One region of the Rhizobium sp. CAU 1783 genome, then DNA from elsewhere that is predicted to be linked to it. Evidence: riboswitches for the same ligand, from Rfam matches in the RefSeq annotation. Region 1 holds a riboswitch; each other region holds the start of a gene.
The links. A riboswitch is a leader RNA that binds a small molecule or an ion and turns the genes downstream of it on or off. The one in region 1 is predicted to bind cobalamin.
Positions count from the first base shown of each region.

Region 1 (5,392 bases):
GTGGTCATGTGCCGAGAACGTGGTGGATCGAGGGTCGGATCACTCCGCCTTGACAATCGATTGAAATCGGCGCATTGATCCCGCCCATGATCGACGCACGCGCACCCATCACCTGCACGTATTTTTGGGCCTACCGGTAACCGGCGGCTCGACAGATCATCATGTCAACAGGCCGCCGTCAGGCGGCCTTGTTGTTTTTAAGACAAAAAGCTTCCCCTGACGGCGATACGAAACAAGGGAAGCGAAAATGACCGAAGATACAGATATCACCCTGCCGCGGCCTCCGGTCGTGGTCATCCGTGCCGCCAAGCGCCACGACCTGCCCGAACTCAATCAGATGATTGCCTCGCTCGCCAGCCATCATGGCGATGCCTCCGCCATGACGCCGGAAAAGCTCGAGCGTGACCTCTTCGGCCCGATGCCGTGGATCACTGCTCTGGTCGCCGACGGCGGCGAGGGTCTGATCGGCTACGCCATTCTCGTGCCGCTCTACAGGGCCCAGGAAGGCAAGCGCGGCATGGATCTGCATCACCTCTATGTCCATGACGGCCAGCGCGGTAACGGCATCGGCCAGCATCTCGTCGCCCGCGCCAAAGAGATTGCCCGCCAGGCCGGTTGCGACTACCTTTCGGTCAGTGCCGCCACCGGCAATTTCGCCGCCCACCGTTTCTACGAGCACATGGACTTCGTGCCGCGGCCGGTCACCGGCATGCGCTACCTGCAGGCGCTCTCCTGAGCGCCCTCGCGCCCTTTTTGATGTTCGAGGAGAATGAGCCATGCCCCGCATCGTCGTTGCCCTGCAGGCCGATTTCGCCGATTGGGAGCCCGCGCTCCTGATGGCCGCCGCCCGATATTATCTCGGCTGTGAGGTGCTCACCGCCTCGCCCGACGGCGCCCCGGTCGTCTCGATGGGCGGCCTGAAGGTCGCGCCCGACATCGGCTTTGCCGAGATCGATCCGGCACGCTTCGATGCACTGGTGATTCCCGGCGGCTATGCCTGGGAAAAGGGCCAGGCCTTCGATTTCACCGCCCTTGCCACCGGCTTCCGCGCCGCAGACAAGGTCGTCGCGGGGATCTGCGCCGCAGCCAGCGCGCTCGCCGCGACCGGCGTGCTGAATGATGTCGCCCATACCGGCAATTCGCTTGCCTCCCATCAGCGCTATCCGGCCTACAAGGGTACCGCGCTTTATCGCGATCAGCCGCAGGCGGTCTCCGACGGCAAGATCGTGACCGCCGCCGGCTCCGCGCCGGATACCTTTGCCGAGGCGGTGCTGAAGGCGCTCGATCTCTGGACGCCGGAAGCCGAAGCCGAGCTTTCGGCCTTTTCCGCCGAACACCGCACGCCGAAAGCCTGACGAAATCCGAGAAAGGGTGAGGAGCGGTTTTCCGTCCGGAACTTCCGGAAATCCTTTAGGGGCGTGACGCGCGCCTGATGTCGCGGCTGTTGAGATTGAAGGCATTTCCGGCAGAGGCCCCGTGCGCGGCCTTTGCCGCGGCGGCGGTCGTGAAAGCGTCGTGATGCGCGGTAAACCAGTCGATGCAGGTTTCCCGGCTGGGGGAGGGCTCTCCGGTCAGGCTGCGAAAGGCGAGCCTGTGCACAAAACACCGGCTGCCGGACGCCGGGTGTTTAAAGACCAGCGCATCGAGGTCGATGCGCCAGTCGAATTCGGGGCAGGGCGTGCCTGCCATGCCGTGGTCAGGCCTCGAAGCGGCGACGGAAGTGGCCGCTCAATGCGCCGAGCAGGGCCCAGAACAGCAGGCTCGTCAGCGTCGCCACGACGACGAAGCGATGCGACATCGCCTCGGGTGCAAGCGCGTGTTCGCCGTCCGGCGGCAGCGGTGCACCGATCACGTGCGGCAATGCGATGAGCACGATGGCCGCGGCCGCCGCCCAAGGCTTGCGCTGGAAGAACAGCAGGGCAAGGCCTGCCGCCGTCGAAAGCGCTGTGCCCACCCACCAGACCTGGCGGTTGAGAAGCGGTGCGGCCGGCGTGCCCGGCAGTTCCGGATGGAGCCCGAAACCGGGTGCGAGCATCACCACGACGAAGCCGCAGAGACCCCAGATCAGGCCGTTACGCCAGTCGCTCTGCCGGCCCGAGATCTGCATCAGGCCGTTCAGCACCAGTGCGAAACCGGTGGCCGTCAGGATATTGGCGACAAGCGTGTAGGCATTGCGCTCGATGCCGTCGGCCGGAGCCCAGGCGTCGGCGCTGTGATGGTCGTGCGCTTCGGTGGCGGCTGCGTCGCCGTGGTCATGGGCCGCAACAGTTCCCTGGCCGGCGTCGTGGCTCTCGGCCGCGTCACCGCCCTCAAAGACTTCGGCCGACAGAATGAGCGGCGTGGTTCCCAGGAATTGCGCAAGCGTGACCACCGTTCCGACGATCAGCCCGACCAGCACCGAAGTGAAGACGAGCGAACGAAACAGTGACATCAGCTCTCCCTCAGTGGCAGGGGAAGGCGTTGGCGTGGCGCGCGTCGTGAGCGGCGTTGTGAACCACTTCCATCGGCGAGAAGCCGACGAAGCCGACGATGAACAGGCCGAAGAAGACGCTGAGCAGGGCCGGCGCAAAGCGGCTGGCCGAAGACGAGGCGGATGCGGTGATGGTGTTGACGGACATGATTCCCTCCGAACGATAGCGATGAGTGACGACGACCGGGGAGGAGGAGAAGATCGGGGCCGGACACAGCTTCGGATCGATGATCCGGGCCGTACACGCTCCCTGTCTTCCGAACACCCCGTCCGGCAGGCGACGACAGCTGATGGCAGGTCTCCTGGCTTGCGGGTCATGACCCCCGGACAGCCTTCCCGGATTGCTCCAGTGGCATCGTCGTCCAGGCGTTCGCCGCTCACAGTTGCGGGGGCAGCCACGAATCGAGCCCCGTCAGGGTCGTCCCTATCGTGTTCCCTATTAATCCCCGAAGCGCCGCTTCTGGGGAACCATCTTGGCCACTATTGCGGTCGCGAACCGCAAAAGTCAATCGCATGCATGCGAGCCCGACCGAGACGGTGAGGGAAAAAGTCTGGTCTGTTCGGACCTTAGTGGCGCACGGGCGGATTTTCTGCCCATTGCTGCAGGGTGGTCTTGATCAGCACGAGTGCTGCCCGCTGCGCGTGATCGCGTTCACGCGGATCGACGATGTTGGAAAGCCGCTTTTCGAACGCCTGCACAGTCTGATCCACCCAGCGGTGCAGGGCCGGATCCGGATGACTGTCGAGCAGCGAGCGGAGTGCGCTTTCCATTCGTCTGCGTTCGATGCTCATGTCTCCGTCCCTGTTCTCTTTTTGTGATGCGGGTCACTCTGTCCGTCGAGCCTTGCGCGATGCTGGAGGGAAAGAGGAAGGCGGTTGCCGATTCCGGTTTTCGCCCCTCATCCGCCTGCCGGCACCTTCTCCCCGTCGTCACGGGGAGAAGGGACAAGCGGCACGGCCGTGGCCGTCCCCTCTCCCCATGCGCGGGGGGAGGGGCAGGGTGAGGGGCAGCAAGGGGTTGGGTTTGGGGGTAAATGTGCGGGGGCTACGCCAAAGGGGCGCGCGGCGCCCTCGGGGGTAAGGGGCTCTGCAGTCCGGCCTAGCGGCGCCGCCCCGCCCACAAGCCTCACGGCACCGCGGGCACGGCCTTGAGGTAGGCGGCGATCGCCTCGCGGTCGGCGGCGGTGAGCTCGGCCATGTTCTTCTGTACCTCGACCATCGAGCCGCCGACGCTGTCGAAGTCGGGGGTGAAGCCGGTCTCGAGATAGCTGGCGATGTCGCCGGCCGTCCACGAGCCGATGCTCTTCGAGCCGGGGGTGATGTTGGGGATCGTGCCTTCGCCTTCCGGGTTGGGGCCGCCGGCCAGCCACTGGCCGGCCTTGAAGCCGCCAAGCGCGTCGCGCGGCGTGTGGCATTCGCCGCAATGGCCGGGGCCCTCGACCAGATACTGGCCGCGTTTCACCGTCTCGTCGGCATTGGCGATCTCGACCCGCGGCCGGTCGTTGAAATAGAGGAACTTCCAGCCCCCGAGCGAAAGCCGGATGTTGAAGGGGAAGGGCAGTTCGTGTTCCGGCGCAACGGTGTCGCTTGCCGGCAGCGTCTTCATGAAGCCGTAGAGGTCGTTGATGTCCTTCGGCGCCATCCGGGCATAGGAACCGTAGGGGAAGGACGGATAGAGGTGCTCGCCGTCGCGGCCGACGCCGCGGGTCATCGCGTCGCCGAATTCGGCGAGCGTCCAGGCGCCGATACCGGCCGTGGGGCTGGGCGAGATGTTGGGGGCGTGGAAGGTGCCGAACGGGCTCGTGAGCGGTGCGCCTCCGGACAGCACGAGGCGTGCATCGCCCTCCGATTTCGCCGGTGAATGACAGCTCGTGCAGCCGCCGGCGAAGAACACCTGCCGGCCGTTCTCGAGGTCAGGTTCGCCGAGGTCGGCCCAGGCGGACGGATCCTGTCGCGCGGGCGCCGTCATGAACAGAAAGCCGGCCCCGCCGACAACGCCGAGCGCCACCAGCGCACCGAACCCCTTGAGCCATTTCGATGTCATGGCGACCTCTTCGATCCTGATCCCTGCCGAAAGCGGAAATCCCGGCAGCGCGCCCCGGTGAACGACGGGAAACGCTGCCGGGATCGTCTTGGTTCGCCTTATTTCTTCAGGCGATAGGTCTCATGACAGGCGCCACAGGTCGCGCCGACCGCCTTCATCGTCGCGCCGGTGCTGGCCTGGTCGGTCGGCAGCTGGGCGAGCTGGCCTTCGGCAGCCTTGACCAGATCGGCGGACTTCGCCTTGAAGTCATCCATGGCTTCCCAGATCTTCGGGCTGGCTTCCGTGTCGAGGCCCACTTCGGAACCGGCCGGGAAGTGGTTCGGGAAATCCTTGCCGACCTCTGCCATGGTGGTCAGCGAGGCCTTGACGACCTCCGCGTCGAACGGCTTCTCGCCTTTCACGATCGCGCCGATGGCGCCCATTGCGCCGCCGACCTTCTTCATCATTTCCTGGCGGACGACCTGAGGCTCGTCTGCGGCAATCGCGACGGTCATGCTGAGTGCACTGGCGAGGACGCCGGCCATGACAAGTTTCAGCTTCATCGGGGAGTATCTCCATCTTGGCGGCCGGCCGAACCGGCGGTTTGGGGTGCGGACATGCGCGCGTCGATGTTTGCCGAATTGGCATGGCGGAATGAAGTCACATTCCGGTGAATGGCCGGGCTTCGGTCAATTGTCTGATTGTTATCGGCAATTTTCGCGTGATCGCATTTCATCCGCCTTGCAGCCCCTGCCAGAGCGTCAGCGCCGCCGCAGCGACCAGCAGGGCTCCCGCGCCGCGCCCGACCCAGATCGTCGCCGCCGGATTGCCGGTCAGCGTCAGCCGCGCCCGGTCGGCCGCCAGCGCCACGCCGCCGTAGACCAGCGCCTGCGTCGCCA
Region 1 covers NZ_JBTOLM010000002.1:1,129,804-1,135,195, forward strand. The annotation lists gene ACX93L_RS12255 (cryptochrome/photolyase family protein) at 1-8, opposite strand, end outside; gene ACX93L_RS12260 (GNAT family N-acetyltransferase) at 248-736, shown strand; gene ACX93L_RS12265 (DJ-1/PfpI family protein) at 777-1,355, shown strand; gene ACX93L_RS12270 (hypothetical protein) at 1,411-1,689, opposite strand; gene ACX93L_RS12275 (CbtA family protein) at 1,697-2,431, opposite strand; gene ACX93L_RS12280 (CbtB domain-containing protein) at 2,442-2,618, opposite strand; cobalamin riboswitch at 2,746-2,956, opposite strand; gene ACX93L_RS12285 (hypothetical protein) at 3,038-3,262, opposite strand; gene ACX93L_RS12290 (c-type cytochrome) at 3,597-4,514, opposite strand; gene ACX93L_RS12295 (c-type cytochrome) at 4,613-5,056, opposite strand; gene ACX93L_RS12300 (LysE family translocator) at 5,226-5,392, opposite strand, start outside.

Region 2 (5,392 bases), on a different contig from region 1:
TGACGGCACCTCTGCCGCCGCACATGGTGCAGAGCTGGAACCTGCTGGGCTTCGATCAGGCCGACGGAAACAAGGACGAGGAATGAAGCTGGTACTCTTCGACTGCGACGGAACGCTGGTCGACAGCGTCGCTTTGATCCACGCGGTCATGGTGCGGACCTTCCGCCACTTCGGCAAGGTCGAGCCCACGGTTGGCGCCACCAAGGCGATCATCGGGCTCACCCTCGATATCGCGATTGCCCGTATCGACGGCAAGCCGCATGCGGACGCGGAAGCCGTGGCGATGATGGCGCACTACAAGGACATCTTCCTCGGCGTCCGCAGCGAACTCGGCTTCCATGAGCCGCTTTTCCCCGGCATCGCCGAACTGATCGCGGCCTTGGCCGCCCGCGAGGACGTGCTGATCGGCGCCGTCACCGGCAAGTCGCGCCGTGGCCTCGACATGGTGCTTGAAACCCACGGATTCACCTCCCATTTCTTCGTTTCCCGCACGGCCGATGATTGCCCGTCCAAGCCGCACCCCGCCATGGTCACTGAATGTTGCGATCAGGCGGGTTTCGTGCCGGCCGATACCGTGGTCATCGGTGATGCGGTCTACGACATGCAGATGGCCAAGGCGGCCGGTGCGACCGCCATCGGCGTCTCCTGGGGCTATGCCAGCGTCGAGGAACTCTGGGCGGCCGGTGCCGACGCAGTCGTCGACCGCCCGGCCGACATTCTCGCCCACATTCACTGAGGATACCGTCATGCGCGACGAACTGAGCGACATCTTCGGCACTTCCGTGCCAGAGCCGAGCCACGAGGACCCGGTCCGCCGGGCCCAGATCCAGATGAAACGACCTCAGGCGAAGCGCTTCTACACCACCGTCACGGTTGAGCCGGAGGGCGAAGGGTTCTCGGTGAAACTCGATGGCAAGGGCGTCAAGACACCGGGCAAGCGTCCCCTGACCCTTCCGACCCGCGCAGCCGCGGAGCTGGTCGCAGCCGAATGGCGCGCTCAGGTCGAGACCATCGATCCGGAGAACATGCCGGCGACCCGCCTTGCAAATACCGCGATCGACGCTGTGGCTGACCAGGCCGACGAGGTCTTCGAGGACATCGTGCGCTACAGCGGCTCCGACATGCTGTGCTACCGCGCGGACGGCCCCGAAGCGCTCGTCGAGCGCCAGTGCCTGCGCTGGGATCCGGTCCTGGGCTGGGCGGTGTCCGCCCACAATGCGCGCTTCATCCTGATCGAAGGGGTGATCCATCAGGAACAGCCGGCCGAGGCGATCGAAGCCTTCGCCGCTGCCCTTTCGGCGGACAAGTCGCCCTTGGCGCTGGCATGCTTGCATGTGATCACCAACCTCACCGGGTCGGCGGTCTTGGCGCTCGCCTTCCGCGACCGCTTCCTTTCGGTCGACGAGGCCTGGGGGCTTGCCCATCTCGACGAGGACTGGACCGAGGAACACTGGGGCGTCGACATGGAGGCGCAGGCCCGTCGCGCTCGTCGCTACATCGACTTCGCCGCTGCCGCCGCGATGTTCGAGGCGCAACAGGCTCGAGATTAACCCTTCGCTAACCATAACGATGGAAATCTTTGACGGATCAGAATCATCCGTCCGGGGTTTCCCATGTCCGCGCGCCCTTTCAAGCTCGCCCTAGCATTGTTCGTTGTCGGCATCCTCGCTTCGTGCAGCTGGATGAACCGACCGATTACCCGGCCGCTTGTTTACAACGTGCGCGAGGCCACCGTGATCGCGAACGCCTACGTTCCCCTGCGCATCATCGAAGGTGTCGATCGCCGGGTCTCCGATGCCATCCGGGCGACCCGTCCGCCGGCTGGAGCCGAGCGCGTGGTGGTGGTGATCCGCATCGACAAACTCGGCTACGGCTTCAACGCCCGACGCAAGCTCCAGTCTGCGACTTTCACCGTGACGGCCGCCTCGGTGGAGACCGGCGATCCGGTCGCGACCGGCACCTTCACCGTCAACAGCCCGACCGACGATCCGGTGATGGCCGAGGAGAGCCTTGCCGAAGAGATCGCGAGCCGGGTGCGCTTCGCCTTCTCGCTGGCTTCGCCGACTATCCGCAAGGTGGTTCTCCCACCGCGCACCACCTCGACCCGGCTCATGACGGATCCGGCGCCGCGTGCCTCTGTGGTCCCGCAGGCGTCCCCGACCGCGCCGGTGGCAGCCGCTCCGGCTGCAGTGCCGCCACCTTCTGCAGCCGAAGTTCCGGCCGTGCCGGACCTTGGGGCTGTTCCTGTCGCGCCGGCTTCCGCCATGAAATCCAATGTCGAGGAAGGCGCGAGCGGTTCCGTTGCGCTTGGAAAAAAGGCGGTACCTTGCGATCCCGCCAATGATCCGACTTGCGAACCGCATAAGCCCTGAGCTTCGCGTCGCCACGTCTGCGCGTCGCCACATCTGAGCGTCGATTGACTTGAACGGTCCTTGCGCCTAATCAAATCGCTTACGGATGGTTCTCGGTTCGGCGATTGGCGAGCCGGGAAGCAAAAGGGAATGCGACGATGGGGATCCAGTCCGGAACCGTCAATCGCAGCCGACCCCGCGACTGTAGAGCAGCGAGGGTCTTCCGTCCGGACTTGCGAGGTGAGGGGCGACGGTTCGCGTTGTGTGAACGGTCCGGATCCAGGCAGGAACGGAAAAGCCACTGAAGGGCTGCGCGATCAGCCAGGGCCGGACGCCTCTATGTCTACGAATCGTCCCCCTTTCGCGCCGCATCCACCTTCGGGAAGGCGAGGAGGATCCGCTGGCGCCATCCGGCGCCGCGACCTGCGAGCCAGGAGACCTGCCAACCGTGCCGGGCATCATGCCCACACCTTGCAAAGGGGAGGCTCCCCTTGTTGCCAGCACGGAGGTTGTCGTGGCGACGTATCAGAAGGGCGGAATCCGTCGATTCCGCGACTGCGGGCACCGTTTGGTGCCAGCTGCCGTTCGTGTCGGCGCCGCATGCGTTCAGCGTGTGGCCGGGTCGTGACGATGGCAACGGATCTTTCTACATCCATTCTCGTGCTCGGCGGTGCCCGTTCCGGCAAGTCACGTTTCGCCGAAGGCGTCGTCGTCGATTGCGCGCGCGAACGCCACTATGTCGCGACCGGTCGCGCCTATGACGATGAAATGCGTGACAGGATCAGGCGGCACCAGATCGACCGCGGCGACGGCTGGACGACCCACGAGGAGCCGGTCGATCTCGTCGGTCTGCTGAAGCGCATCGACGATCCAGCGCGGGTCGTGCTGGTCGACTGCCTGACGCTCTGGGTCACCAATCTGATGATGGCGGAGGAGGATGTCGCCGCCCGGTCGGCCGAACTCTGCGCGGCGCTGCCCGGGCTGCGTGCAAAGGTCGTCCTGGTTTCGAACGAGGTCGGTCTCGGCATCGTGCCCGAAAACCGGATGGCCCGTGAATTCCGCGACCATGCCGGTCGCCTGCATCAACTGGTCGCGCAGGTTGCGGCCGAGGTCTATTTCGTTGCGGCCGGCCTGCCGCTCAGAATGAAGGGTTGAACCAATGCTGCAACAGAAGATCCCCGCGACCGTCATCACCGGCTTTCTCGGCGCCGGCAAGACCACCATCATCCGCAACATGCTGATGAATGCCGGTGGCAAGAAGATCGCGCTCATCATCAACGAGTTCGGCGATCTCGGCGTCGACGGCGATGTGCTCAAGGGCTGCGGCGCGGAAAACTGCACCGAAGACGACATCATCGAGCTGACCAATGGTTGCATCTGCTGCACTGTCGCCGATGATTTCATTCCCACCATGCAGAAGCTGCTCGAGCGCGACGTCAAGCCCGACCACATCGTCATCGAGACCTCCGGCCTTGCCCTGCCGCAGCCGCTGGTCGCCGCCTTCAACTGGCCGGATATCCGCACCCGCGTGACGGTCGACGGCGTCGTCACCGTGGTCGACAGCGCCGCCGTTGCTGCCGGCCGCTTCGCCGACGACCATGACAAGGTCGATGCGCTGCGCGAGGCCGATGATAGCCTCGACCACGAAAGCCCGATCGAGGAGCTGTTCGAGGACCAGTTGACCTGCGCCGACCTGATCGTCCTCAACAAGACCGACCTGCTCGACGCCGACGCGATCGCCGCCGTCAAGGCCGAGGTCGCCGAGCGCATCCACCGCAAGCCGACGCTGATCGAGGCGAGAAACGGCGACGTCCCGGCTCTGGTGCTGCTGGGTCTGGGTGCCTCGACCGAGGACGACATCGACAATCGCAAATCGCATCATGAACTGGAGCACGAGGCGCTCCACGAGAGCGGCGAGGCGCATGACCATCATCACGACCACGACGAGTTCGAGAGCTTCGTGATGAAGCTCGGCCCGATTGCCGATCCGTCCGCCTTCGTCGATCGCCTGAAGGGCGTGATCGAGGCACACGACGTGCTGCGCCTCAAGGGCTTCATCGACGTGCCCGGCAAGCCGATGCGCCTCGTCATTCAGGCCGTCGGATCGCGCATCGACACCTATTTCGACCGCCCCTGGACCGCCGGAGAGACCCGCGAAACGCGCCTCGTCGTCATCGGCCTGCACGAATGGGATTTCGGTGCGGTGGTCGAGGCCGTCGAGAAGGCGGCCTGAGGCTTCATTAACCCCATGAACGCGCGGTTCCCCCCCCTTAGCCCTGCCGGGCATCTCCCCCTCAAGGGGGGAGATCGATCTAGCCGCCGCCGTTTGGCGCACGGATGGCTTGCGTCTTCTTCTGAGGAAACGACAAGGCTGCGGGGTGGTGGCGACGACATTGCGGTGGCCGCATTCCGATCTCCCCCCTTGAGGGGGAGATGCCCGGCAAGGCAGAGGGGGGTGTCTGTTCGGCACCGGAGAGGCACCGTCTGATGCACCTTCTCCTTGCCCAGAAAGGGTCGATCAGCGATGGCGAAGAGGCGGTCGATCTCGGTCAGTCGCCGGGCGACATCCTGTTCCTGTCGGCGGCCGACACCGAACTTGCAGCGATCGCCGCCGCCGTTGCGAGCCGCACCGCCGGCCCGAGCTTCCGTCTCGCCAGTCTGATGAGCCTGAAGCATCCGATGTCGGTCGACACCTATGTCGAGCGGACCGCGCGCTATGCCAGGCTGATCGTGGTGCGGGCGCTGGGCGGCGCCAGCTATTTTCATTATGCGCTCGAGGCGCTGCACGCCGTTTCCGCGCGGACCGGCGCCGCCATTGCCGTACTGCCCGGCGACGACAAGCCGGACCCGGGGCTCGCCGAATTTTCGAGGGTCGCACCCGAGGACCTTGCCGCGCTCTGGGCCTATCTGATCGAGGGTGGCGACGCCAATGCGCGCGCCTTCGTTGACTATGCCTGTGCCCTTGCCGGCCATGGCGAAAAGCCCGCGCCCGCCGCACCGCTGCTGAAGGCCGGCATCTGGTGGCCGGGCAGGGGCGTGAT
Region 2 covers NZ_JBTOLM010000003.1:489,578-494,969, forward strand. The annotation lists gene ACX93L_RS16185 (RluA family pseudouridine synthase) at 1-86, shown strand, start outside; gene ACX93L_RS16190 (HAD-IA family hydrolase) at 83-736, shown strand; gene ACX93L_RS16195 (ATP12 family chaperone protein) at 747-1,550, shown strand; gene ACX93L_RS16200 (hypothetical protein) at 1,614-2,372, shown strand; cobalamin riboswitch at 2,442-2,812, shown strand; gene cobU (bifunctional adenosylcobinamide kinase/adenosylcobinamide-phosphate guanylyltransferase) at 2,982-3,506, shown strand; gene cobW (cobalamin biosynthesis protein CobW) at 3,511-4,584, shown strand; gene cobN (cobaltochelatase subunit CobN) at 4,839-5,392, shown strand, end outside.
Region 2: linked by a shared signal. The riboswitch ahead of cobU (bifunctional adenosylcobinamide kinase/adenosylcobinamide-phosphate guanylyltransferase) and the one ahead of ACX93L_RS12280 (CbtB domain-containing protein) in region 1 are both predicted to bind cobalamin.

Region 3 (5,392 bases), on a different contig from region 1:
CGCCTCGCCCGCCCGGGCCGCCTCGACGCCGGCGTTCAGCGCAAGGAGGTTGGTCTGGAAGGCAATCTCGTCGATCACGCCGATGATCTTGCCGATCTGCGAGGAGCTCTCCTCGATCCGGCCCATGGCGGCAATGGCGTGGCGGACGATCTCGTCCGATTGTTCGGCCCGCCGGTTGGCTTCGCTTACCTTGCGGCTGGCGCTGTCGGCAATCGCGGCCGAGTTGCTGACGGTGGTGGTGATCTCGTTGAGCGCTGCCGCCGTCTGCTCGAGGGCCGCGGCCTGCTGTTCGGTGCGGCGTGCCAGGTCGTCGGAAGCCGCCCGCATTTCCGCCGAGCTGGAGCGGATCTCATGCGAGACGTTGGCGATGCCGGACATCGCTGACTGCAGCTTTTCGGCCGACTGATTGAAATTGAGCCGCAGGCGATCATATTCGCCCTCGAAGACCCTGGTGATGCGTGAGGTCAGGTCGCCATGGGCCAGACGATCGAGAGCCTCGGCCACCGTATCGACGGCGGTTTTCGTCCGGTTGAGCTCGGCTATGCGGTCGGCTTCGTTCATCGACTGGATCTCCGCCAGCCGTTCGCGATTGCGCTTGTCCTCGAGCTCGGCGTCACGGCGAGCGATGAGGTTTTCGCGGAAGTGCGTGAACGCCCGGGCGAGGTCACCGATCTCGTCGGAGCGCTCGGCTCCGGCAAGCTGCGCATCGATGTGGCCGTCCGCCAGACGGTTCATCGCGTCCGTTGCCCGGTCGAGCGGTGCAAGCAGCCTGCGCATCACGAAGAAGGCTAGGCCGGCACCGCTGGCGAGCAGCACGAGGCCGAGCGCGGCCAGAAGCGCGGCCATGGATTCCGCCTCCGCGCGCGCATTGGAGATGTCCGCCTCAGACTTCCTGATTTCCCTGTCGACGATGGCTGTGACCATCGAATGGGTTGCCTCGATCTCCTTCTGCAGGGCATCCGAGAAGCTGTCGAAATTGCCCATCAACTTGTTGCCCTCGGCCGGCCCTCCCTTGATGAAGGCATTGGCCATCTCGATGCCGGCCTTGTGGAAGTCCGCATAGCGATCCGCAAGAAGCTTCATGGCCGGGACGAGGTCAGGCGCTTCCAGGGCGACGGAAAGTGTATTGATGCGATCCATCAGCTTGGCCAGACGTGCGGCCTCTTCCTCGGCCAGTTTGAAGCCGTCGTCCAGGCCATCCTTCGCCTGGGTGGCGGAAATATCGGTCAGCGATTCCTGTGTGCTGACGATGGCAAGCTCGACCTCCTTCTGCGCGGCGATCAGGTCGCGCAGATAGACGTCTGCCTTACGTTCGGTCTCGTAGAGATCGATGACCGTTTCGAGTTGGTGCTGTCCGAAATAGTCGGAAATGGCGAGCACGGTGACGCTGACCAGGACGAGACCGCCGATCGCTGCGGGAACCGCTTTTCCGAGACGAATGTTGAAAAGCTTCATGAAGACCCCAAAGACAACAATGAAAAGGTTTGGCTCGCCGCTTCATCCGGCGCGAAACCTGCGTCATGCAGTCGAGGGAAACCCTGAGCATGGCCAGATTTAGCCATGCCGCCTTAATTTATGTTAAACACAACAGGTCCAGATCAGTATAAAGTAACTATACTTACGTTTCTCGGTCGAAGGCAGGCGAAAGAGGTGCTCCCCAGACCTCTCCGAAGACGAGATCCTCGATCGGCAAACGCTGCCGCCAACCCTTGAGCGCCAGTTCGGGCTGATCGTAGAGGCGATCGACATAGCCGACACAGAACCAGCCGATGACCTCGACATGCCCTGGAATGCCCAACAGCGCGCGAATGTCGTCCTGGTGAAAGATGCTGACCCAGCCGACGCCGACGCCTTCCGCACGCGCGGCAAGCCAGAGATTCTGCACCGCGCAGACGGTCGAATAGCTATCCATTCGCGGATTGTGGGTGCGCCCAAGCACCACAGGCCCGGCCCGCGTCGGATCGCAGGTCACGCATATGCCGAGCGGCGCCTTGCGGATGCCTTCGAGCTTCAGCCGCATGTAGCTGTCGCGCTGTTCACCGGAAAACATCTCGGCCGCCTCGTCATTGGCGCGGCAAAAGGCCCGCCACACCGCCTCGCGCCGCACCTGATCGCGCACCACGAGAAAGTTCCACGGCTGCATGAATCCGACCGACGGCGCATTGTGTGCGGCCTCCAGCAGGCGGGCGATCAGATCCTCGGGTAAGGGATCAGGCAGAAACTGGTCACGGACGTCACGACGGGTCCGGATCGCCTTGTAGACGGCCTCGCGCTCTTCGACGGAAAAGGCGCCGGCCCGGACGAGATGCTCGCTCGGTTCATCTTGCATCGTTTGTTCCCCAACAATGCTGACGACCGCCCGCCGTCCACGCGGGCAAAGCCTATCTTGCCAGGCCGGTCTTCTGACTGGGCTTCGGCTGGATCGCGCCGCCTTCCCGGCCTAAAGACCAGTGGCTCGGGTCGCAACCGACCCGTTCGCGCGCTCCATCCACCTCACAGCGTTGGGCACGTGCCGGATTTCCACCGGCTTCCCGATTCTCCCGCCGTTCGACACGCCGGGCACCTGACGGAATCGTTCTAGCGCAATCGTCGCGCGACACAAGCCGTCGCATGCGACATCGGCAATTCAGGCGACGGGGAAATACCGCACATAGGCAAACGCTTCCCCGTCCGGCGCCCAGTTCGGCACATTGATGGTGCCCTGACCACCGAACAGTTCGAACAGCGTCTCGATGTTCTGCCCGTCCGGGTCCATGAGGCGAAGCCGGACAGGAAGGTCCCGCGGATGGTCGAAAACCTCCGGATCATAGGAGAGCAGCAGCACCTTGTCGCCGTTCGGCGAAGGATGCGGAAACCAGTCGCCGAAACGGCTGTCGGTGATCCGCTCGGCCGCACCGCCGGACGCTGGCACCCTCCAGATCTGCATCCGCCCGGTCCGGCTCGAATTGAAATAGATCCATTTCCCGTCCGGCGAATAGTCGGGCCCGTCGTTGCGGCCCTCGCCGAAGGTGAGCCGCGTCTCCTCCCCGCCGTCGATGGAGATGGTATAGATGTCGAAGACATCGTCCCGAATGCCGCAATAGGCGAGCCGTGCCCCGTCCGGCGACCAGCCGTGCCAGTAGGAAGGCACGTTGCGCGTCACCTGGCGGGGCTCCCCGCCGCCTGCCGGTAGGACATAGATACAGGACTTGCCGTAGGCGACCTTGTCCGAAATCGCGATCTGCTTGCCGTCCGGCGAAAGGCCATGATCGTTGTTGCATCGCGTGGCGAATCCGGTGTCGATCAGCACCGGCTCTGCGCTCCCGTCCACCGGCAGGCGATAGAGTAGGCCGTCGCCGTTGAGGATCAGAAAGGCGCCGTCCGGCGTCCAGTTCGGCGCCTCGACGAGGCGCTCCGTCTGCCAGACGACGCGATGGCTGCGCGTGCGGATATTGTAGATTTCGACGGAGCTGCGCATCTTCCCTCCCGGAAACGCGCCGCCGGCCGCCTCAGCGGTCGCGGAAGCGATTGGTGATCGGATAGCGACGATCCCGGCCGAAATTCTTGCGGGTGATCTTCACCCCCGGCGCTGACTGGCGGCGCTTGTATTCGGCAAGATAAAGCAGATGTTCGACCCGGTGAACGGTGGCGACGTCGTGACCGCGTGCAACGATCTCGTCAACCGACATTTCCCGCTCGACCAGGCATTCGAGAATGTCGTCGAGCACCGGATAAGGCGGCAGCGAATCCTGGTCCGTCTGGTTCGGACGGAGTTCCGCCGACGGCGCCTTAGAAATGATGTTTTGCGGAATGACTTCACCAGAGGGGCCGAGCGCACCCGGCGGCACATGGCCGTTGCGCCAGGCAGCCAACGCATAGACCTGCATCTTGTAGAGGTCCTTGATCGGATTGAAGCCGCCGTTCATGTCGCCGTAGAGCGTCGCATAACCGACCGACATTTCCGACTTGTTGCCGGTCGTCACCACCATCGAGCCGAATTTGTTGGGGATCGCCATCAGAATGGTGCCGCGCGCGCGGCTCTGCAGGTTCTCTTCGGTGATGCCGCTTTCAGTCCCCTCGAACATGTCGGACAGCGCCGAGAGGAAACCTTCGACCGGCTCGGCGATCGGCACTGTGTCGTAGTGGCAGCCGAGCGCCTTGGCGCAGGCCGCAGCATCGGCAAGTGAATCCTGCGAGGTATAGCGATAGGGCAGCATGATCGTGCGCACCCGCTCCTCGCCCAGAGCATCGACTGCGATTGCCGCGCAGATGGCGGAGTCGATGCCGCCGGAAAGGCCCAGCACGACGCTCTTGAAACCGTTTTTGTTGACGTAGTCACGGAATCCGAGGACGCAGGCCCGGTAATCGGCCTCCTCCTTTTCCGGAATGCGCGACATCGGCCCGTCGCCGCACCGCCATCCGTCCTGCGCCCGTTTCCAGGTCGTCACGGACACGGTCGCCTCGAACTGACTCATCTGGAAGGCCAGCGTCTTGTCGGCGTTGAACGCGAAGCTCGCACCGTCGAAGACCAGTTCATCCTGGCCGCCGAGCTGGTTCGCATAGATCATCGGCAGGCCGGTCTCGATGACCTGTTTCAGCACGACCTGATGGCGCACGTCCACCTTGCCGCGATAATAGGGCGAGCCGTTCGGCACGAGCAGCATCTCGGCACCAGACTCGGCGAGCGTCTCGCAAACGCCGAGTTCGCCCCAGATGTCCTCGCAGACCGGGATGCCGAGGCGGACGCCGCGGAAGTTGACAGGCCCCGGCATCTCGCCGGCGACGAAGACACGCTTCTCGTCGAATTCGCCATAGTTCGGCAGATCGATCTTGTCGCGCGTCGCAATGATCTTGCCGTTGTCCAGGACAGCGATCGAATTGTAGCGGCCCTTGTCGTCCTGACGCGGGAAACCGATAATCACGCCAGGCCCGCCGTCGGCGGTATCAGCCGCCAGCTGTTCGACAGCCGAAAGGCATGCCTTGAGGAAGGCCGCCTTGAGAACGAGATCTTCCGGCGGATAGCCCGAGATGAAAAGCTCGGTGAAAAGCACGAGATCCGCGCCGTGGACCGACGCCTCCGCCCGAGCTTCCCTTGCCTTGGCAAGATTGCCGGCAACGTCGCCCACGGTGGAATCAAGCTGCGCGATTGCGATGCGAAGGGTGTCGGGTCGGGTCTGAATCTCGCTCATGTCCATCGTTTAGCGCGTGCGTCCGGCCTTCGCAACGGCGGGTATTCAAATGCCGCGTTCGCGGCGCCACAGCTGTCAAGGAAATGCGGGGAACAAAGACCGGTGCGCCATGGTTCATCTGGCGTTCATAACGGTTATGTGACAGCTATGCGAAACTTTTATGAAACCATCTTTTCTGCTGGAGAGCGAGTTGGCCGAGATTATCTCCGAGCCCCGAATGTCGG
Region 3 covers NZ_JBTOLM010000001.1:1,089,149-1,094,540, reverse strand. The annotation lists gene ACX93L_RS05005 (methyl-accepting chemotaxis protein) at 1-1,455, opposite strand, end outside; gene bluB (5,6-dimethylbenzimidazole synthase) at 1,619-2,329, opposite strand; cobalamin riboswitch at 2,376-2,582, opposite strand; gene ACX93L_RS04995 (TolB family protein) at 2,627-3,457, opposite strand; gene ACX93L_RS04990 (NAD+ synthase) at 3,489-5,168, opposite strand; gene ACX93L_RS04985 (LTA synthase family protein) at 5,386-5,392, shown strand, end outside.
Region 3: linked by a shared signal. The riboswitch ahead of bluB (5,6-dimethylbenzimidazole synthase) and the one ahead of ACX93L_RS12280 (CbtB domain-containing protein) in region 1 are both predicted to bind cobalamin.